DNA from 3 places in the Agromyces aerolatus genome. Region 2 is predicted to be linked to each of the others. Evidence: predicted binding sites of a transcription regulator. Region 2 holds the regulator's gene; each other region holds the start of a gene.

Region 1 (2,266 bases), on a different contig from region 2:
CGCGCCCACGACGATTAGCTGGATCACCGCCACCGGCGTCAGCCAGGCGGTCTCGAGCGTGAGCCCGGACACCGCGTCGACGCGCGGGCCGACCCGCTTCTTGATGAGTCCGTAGAACCCGAACGAGAAGGCCAGCAGCAGCGCGATCCACGGCACCTCTCCGTGCCCGATCGCGAGTACGAGCACCGCGGCGATGCTGATGCCGACCGCGACCCACTGGGTCACGTTCAGACGCTCGCGCAGCACGATCACACCGAGGAACACCGTCACGATCGGATTGATGAAATACCCGAGGGCGGCCTCGACGACCTGGCCGGACAGCGTCGCGTACACGTAGGTCTGCCAGTTGATGTAGATGAGCACGCCCGCGAGGCCCATGATGAGCACGACCCGTCGATCGCGCAGGAGCACTCCGAACGGACGCCACGCGCGCGTCACGGCCAGCAGCAGCGCGCAGAAGACGAGCGAGAGCACGATGCGCCAGCCGACGACCTCGAACGGCCCGGCCGGCGCGAGCGCGAGAAAGTAGATCGGCAGGATGCCCCACAGACCGTAGGCGCCGATCGCGTAGCCCAGCCCGGCCTTGCTCACCGGCTCGCTGCGCGCCGCGCGTGCACCGGCCGACCCCGCGCCGAGGCCGGAGGCCGCGGGCGCGCCCTGCGCGCTGCCGGGATCGGAGGGTGTGCTCACCGGCTCAGCCTACGCCCGGCCGCCGACGCGTCGACGCCGGCGTCGGACATCGCGTGGGCGGCACCACCCCGACCGACACAGAACGGCCCGGGCGCCGTGAGGCGTCCGGGCCGTTCAGCCGGATCGATCCGCTTAGCGGACGACGACCGCGAGCACGTCGCGGGCCGAGAGCACGAGGAAGTCGTCGCCGCCGAACTTGACCTCGGTGCCGCCGTACTTCGAGTAGATCACCTTGTCGCCGACGGCGACGTCGAGCGGAACACGGTTGCCGTTGTCGTCGATGCGGCCGGGGCCCACGGCCACGACCTCGCCCTCCTGGGGCTTCTCCTTCGCGGTGTCGGGGATCACCAGGCCGGAAGCCGTGGTCTGCTCGGCCTCGACCTGCTTGATGACGATGCGATCCTCGAGCGGCTTGATGGAAACCGACACGGTTGACCCCTTTTCTCTTTCGTTCGGTATGTCTTGACGAAGACTCGTTAGCAGCCTCTGACTGAGAGTGCTAACACGAGTCTAGGGAGATTCTGGCACTCACGCAACGTGAGTGCCAGCTCATTTCCACACACGCCCGAGACGGTCCCGCGCCCGGTGCTAGCGTGGCCGGGTGGATCGCGCTGAGCTCGTCGAACTCCTCTCGCCCGAGGGGCTTCGGCTCCTCGACTCGCTGCCCGAGTGGGACTCCAAGGCCGACGTCGTGCGCGCGGTGGCCGACCTCCGCAAGGCCGGTCACTCGCCCTCGCTCGTCGCCGCGGTGCTCAGCCAGGCTCGGCTCCGCCAGCGCGCGCGCGCCAAGTTCGGCGAGTTCGCCGAGCGCATGCTGTTCACCGAGGCCGGGCTCGAACAGGCCACCCGGCTCAAGGTCGCCGCACTGCACGCCGGGCGGTTCGCGCGAGCGGGCATCGGTCACGTCGCCGATCTCGGCTGCGGCATCGGCGGCGACGCCCTCGCCATGGCCGCGGTCGACCTCGAGATCACCGCGGCCGAGGCCGACGAGGTGACCGCCGCGATCGCCGCGTACAACCTGACGCCCTTCCCACGTGCGCAGGTCCGGCACGCCCTCGCCGAGGAGGTCCCGCTCGGCGGCATCGGCGGCGCCTGGCTCGACCCCGCGCGTCGCACGACCGAGGGCGGCCGCACGACCCGGCTCGCGGATGCCTCCGCGTACAGCCCGTCGCTCGACTTCGCGTTCGGGCTCGCCGAGCGAGTGGCGGTCGGCGTGAAGCTCGGCCCCGGCACCGACCGGGACGTCGTGCCGGCCGGCGCCGAGGCGCAGTGGGTCTCGGTCGACGGCGACCTCGTCGAGCTGGCGGTCTGGTTCGGCCCGCTCGCCCGGCCGGGCATCGGGCGAGCCGCACTCGTGATCCGCGGCGACCAGGCGGCCGAGCTGGCCGCGGCGGCCGACAGCGAGGACGCCCCGACGGGGCCGCTCGGCGACTACCTCTACGAGCCCGACGGCGCGGTGATCCGCGCGCGGCTCATCGGCGACTTCGCGAGAGCCAACGGCGGATGGATGGTCTCCGAGGGCATCGCCTACGTCACCGCCGATCGAGTCATCGAGAGCCCGTTCGCCCGAGGGTTC
Region 2 (2,266 bases):
GATGACGACCCAGAGGATCGCGCTCACGACCGCGGCGATCGTCATCGTGATCTGGAAGTTCAGGGCGGTCGCGGTGTGGGCACGTACGAACGGCCCGCGGTCCTTCAGCACGAGATAGCCGATCAGCGCCGGGATGAATCCGAAGAAGATCCCGCCGATGTGGACGAGCGTCGCCCACAGCTTCTCGTCGGCCGGGCTCATCTGCGGGTTCTGCTGGGGCTGGTAGGCGCCGCCACCGGGCGGCGGCGCCGACGGCGGCGGCCCGTTGGGCGGTCCGGGCGGCGGTCCCGCGGGCGGTCCGGGAGGCGGAGGCGGGGGCGGTGGCAAGTCGGACATGGTGTCTCCTTCATCGTGCCCGGTACACGGTATCGTCGCCATGTTCTCAGACCTGCCCGGTCGCACGGAAGAGCCCGCTCGGCGCGGCGCACCGGGCCGCCGGCCGGGGAAGTCGCGTATTATTAGCACTCATACGTGTGGAGTGCCAAGGGCGCGAAGGTGAGGGGTCGATGGTCTCGGAACGCGGACTGGCCGTGCTGCGCGCGATCGTGCAGGACTACGTGGCGTCCCGCGAGCCCGTCGGGTCGAAGTCGATCGTCGAGCGACACGCGTTCGGGGTGTCGGCGGCGACGATCCGCAACGACATGGCGCTGCTCGAAGAGGAAGAGCTGATTGCCGCACCGCACACGTCGTCCGGCCGGATCCCCACCGACAAGGGCTACCGGGTCTTCGTCGATCAGCTGAGCGACGTCCGCCCGCTCACGCCCGCACAGCGTCACGCGATCGAGACCTTCCTCGGCGAGGCGAACGACCTCGACGAGCTGCTCGCGCGCACCGTCCGCCTGGTCGCGCAGCTCACCAACCAGCTCGCCGTCGTCCAGGTGCCGACCTTCACGAGCTCACGCGTGCGGCATGTGGAGCTCGTGCAGCTGCCGCCGTCGCGCGTGCTCTGCATCGTGATCTCCGACTCGGGCCAGGTCGAGCAGCGACTCGTCGAGCTCGGCGAGGACGTCGATGCCGTGACCCTCGACTCGTTGCGCCTCCGGCTCAACCAGGTCGCCGCCGGCTTGACCCTCGCGGATGCGGCGACCGCGCTCTCGCGCGAGCTCGACGGCGCCGACCCCCGCCATGCCGACGTGCTGGCGACGCTCGCCGCGACGCTCGCCGAGCAGGCGGGGACGCAGCGCACCGAGCGCCTGGTCGTCGCCGGAGCGGCGAATCTCGTCCGCACCGAGCAGGACTTCTCGGGCTCGATCCTCGGCGTGATCGAGGCGATCGAGGAGCAGGTCGTGCTGCTCCGGCTGTTCAGCGAGATGGCGGCCGACCCGCACCGCGTCGCCGTGCGCATAGGACGCGAGAACGCGCCGTACGGGCTCGGCGAGACCTCGGTCGTCTCGACGGCCTTCTCGGTGCCGGGCCGTGACGTGTCGAGGCTCGGCATCGTCGGCCCGACCCGCATGGACTATTCGGCGAGCATGGCGTCCGTCCGCGCCGTCGCGCGTTACCTCTCGCGCGCGCTCGGCGAGCATTGACTTCGCGCGGGCCGGCGGCTCGCGTGACCCGAGGACCAGATCGAAAGGAACCACCCCTGCCGTGGCAGACCACTACGAGGTGCTCGGCGTCGCCCGTGACGCCACCCAAGACGAGATCAAGAAGGCGTATCGCCGGCTGGCGCGTGAGCTGCACCCCGACGTGAACCCCGGCGCCGACGCGTCGGAGCGCTTCAAGCAGGTCACGCACGCCTACGACGTGCTCAGCGACCCCCGCCAGCGTGAGCAGTACGACCACGGCGGCGGCCAGGGGGCGTTCGGCGGCCAGGGGTTCGGCGGCTTCGGCGACATCTTCGAGACGTTCTTCGGAGCCGGGCAGCAGACGAGGGGCCCGCGTTCGCGCCGCGAGCGCGGCCAGGACGCGCTCATCCGAGTCGAGGTCGGGCTCGACGAGGTCATCTTCGGCACGCATCGCGAGCTCGAGCTCGACACGGCGGTCGTGTGCGAGACCTGCAACGGCTCGTGCTGCCAGCCGGGCACCGCGCCCGTGACGTGCGACATCTGCCACGGCACGGGGTCGATCCAGCGCTCGGTCCGCTCGCTGCTCGGCAACGTCATGACGTCGACCCCCTGCGGGACCTGCCGCGGGTACGGCACCGTCATCGCGACCCCCTGCGTGACCTGCCAGGGCCAGGGCCGGGTGCGTGCGCGCCGCACGGTGCCCGTCGACATCCCCGCGGGCGTCGACACGGGGCTTCGGCTGCAGATGCCGGGCTCGG
Region 3 (2,266 bases), on a different contig from region 2:
CCAGGACGTGTTCGTCCACTACTCCGCCATCGACATGGCCGGCTACAAGGTGCTCGAAGAGGGCCAGCAGGTCGTCTTCGAGGTCGGCACCGGGTCGAAGGGCCCGCAGGCCGAATCGGTCCGTCCCGCCTGATCGGCGCCGCTTGCGACACGCGCCGTCCGTGGCCCGGGCGGCGCGTTCGTGTGTGCCGCGCGTCGCCGCGGATGCGCGCGATGCCGTGGCTACGATGACGGAATGCCCTGGGATCCCGTGCGGAGTCGGACGCCATTCACCCGCACGATCGGGATCGGGGCGCTCGTGCTCGCGTTCGCCGGCTGTGCGGCCGGAGCTCCTGCGGGCGAGGTCGCGCCGGTCATCACCCGGCCGGCGCCCGAGGCCGTCGCCGCGGCCTCGTCGATCGCCTACGCGCCGCTGCGCGGCACGCTGACCGACTCGGCCGTCCTCGCGCGTCCGTCGCTCGCGGTGAAGATCGACAACCACGCGGACGCGAGGCCCCAGATCGCGCTGAACCGCGCCGACATCGTCTTCGAGGAGCTCGTCGAGGGCGGCATCACCAGATACGCGGCCGTCTGGCATTCGGATGTCCCGGACGAGCTCGGCCCGGTGCGCTCCATCCGACCGATGGACCCCGACATCATCGTGCCGTTCGGCGGACTCGTGGCCTACTCCGGCGGGCAGGAGCAGTTCGTCGCGATGATGCAGGACACGCCCGTGGTGAACCTCGTGTTCGACTACGACGACACGGGACTGTTCTGGCGCGCCGACGACCGGCCCGGGCCGCACGACGTCATCCTCGCCGCCGCCGAGGCCGTGCAGCGCCACGCCGACCGTCCGGCGCCGGGCGTGCAGTTCGCCTACGGCGCCCAGGACCCGCTGGCCGCGGCGCCGGGTGCGGCGCCGACGGGCCGGATCGACCTCGTGTTCTCCGACGCCCGCTACCCGACCTGGGAATGGGAGGCGGAGAGCTCGACATGGGTCAGGTCGCAGGAGGGCGGGCCCGACTTCGAGGCATCCGGCGACCGGGTGCGGGCGACGAACGTCGTGACCATGCGCGTCGACGTGGACTGGAGCCTCGGCGAGGTCCCGCGGACCGTGCTCGTCGGCGAGGGCGAGGTGTGGGTCTCCGCGGCCGGCCGGACCGCGCACGGCCGGTGGACGAAGCCCGATCGGGAGTCGCCGATCACGCTCACCGCCGACGACGGCACACCGTTGCGCCTCGCGCCCGGGACCACGTGGGTCGAGCTCGTGCCGCCCGAGGGCGCGGTCACCTTCACGCCCTGATCCCGGCCTCCGCCCACCGCCGCGGTGCCGGGCGTCTCACGCCGTACGCTCGCTTGCACTCTCGGATCGAGAGTGCCAGAATCGGTGTTAGCACTCGCTCGATTCGAGTGCTAACCACCATTCTTCGGACGTCCGGGAAGGGACGAGAGAAACACATGGCAAAGATCATCGCTTTCGACGAGGAGGCCCGTCGCGGTCTCGAGCGTGGCCTCAACACGCTCGCCGACGCGGTCAAGGTGACCCTCGGCCCGCGCGGCCGCAACGTCGTGCTCGAGAAGAAGTGGGGCGCTCCCACCATCACGAACGACGGCGTTTCGATCGCCAAGGAGATCGAGCTCGACGACCCGTACGAGAAGATCGGCGCCGAGCTCGTCAAGGAGGTCGCCAAGAAGACCGACGACGTCGCCGGTGACGGCACCACGACCTCGGTCGTGCTCGCTCAGGCGCTCGTGCGCGAGGGCCTGCGCAACGTCGCGGCCGGCGCCGACCCGATCAGCCTCAAGCGCGGCATCGAGAAGGCCGTCGAGGCCGTCTCCGCGCAGCTGCTCGACACCGCCAAAGAGATCGAGACGAAGGACGAGATCGCGGCCACCGCGTCCATCTCGGCCGCCGACCAGCAGATCGGCGAGATCATCGCCGAGGCGATCGACAAGGTCGGCAAGGAAGGCGTCGTCACGGTCGAGGAGTCGAACACGTTCGGCACCGAGCTCGAGCTCACCGAGGGCATGCGCTTCGACAAGGGCTACCTGTCGGCGTACTTCGTGACCGACCCCGAGCGCCAGGAGGTCGTGTTCGAGGACCCGTACATCCTCATCGCGAACTCGAAGGTCTCGAACATCAAGGACCTGCTCCCGATCGTCGACAAGGTGATCCAGACGGGCAAGCAGCTCGTCATCATCGCCGAAGACGTCGACGGCGAGGCCCTCGCGACGCTCATCGTCAACAAGGTCCGCGGCATCTTCAAGTCGGTCGCCGTCAAGGCCC

What was found. Region 2 encodes HrcA, which represses chaperone genes, less so after heat shock. Its sites were predicted from a motif close to TTNGCACTCGNNNNNNNCGAGTGCNAA; they were not measured.
Region 1: a site for HrcA is predicted at 1,212-1,238, ahead of groES (co-chaperone GroES). Genes of this name have one in related genera too.
Region 3: a site for HrcA is predicted at 1,370-1,396, ahead of groL (chaperonin GroEL). Genes of this name have one in related genera too.

What each region holds. Positions count from the first base shown of each region.
Region 1 covers NZ_JAVKGQ010000001.1:182,230-184,495, forward strand. Annotated here, with positions in the region: gene rarD (EamA family transporter RarD) at 1-591, opposite strand, end outside; gene groES (co-chaperone GroES) at 823-1,119, opposite strand; gene RH864_RS00775 (class I SAM-dependent methyltransferase) at 1,292-2,266, shown strand, end outside.
Region 2 covers NZ_JAVKGQ010000006.1:226,639-228,904, reverse strand. Annotated here, with positions in the region: gene RH864_RS10415 (DUF4870 domain-containing protein) at 1-336, opposite strand, end outside; gene hrcA (heat-inducible transcriptional repressor HrcA) at 507-1,529, shown strand; gene dnaJ (molecular chaperone DnaJ) at 1,591-2,266, shown strand, end outside.
Region 3 covers NZ_JAVKGQ010000004.1:226,360-228,625, forward strand. Annotated here, with positions in the region: gene RH864_RS07645 (cold-shock protein) at 1-133, shown strand, start outside; gene RH864_RS07650 (DUF3048 domain-containing protein) at 236-1,282, shown strand; gene groL (chaperonin GroEL) at 1,438-2,266, shown strand, end outside.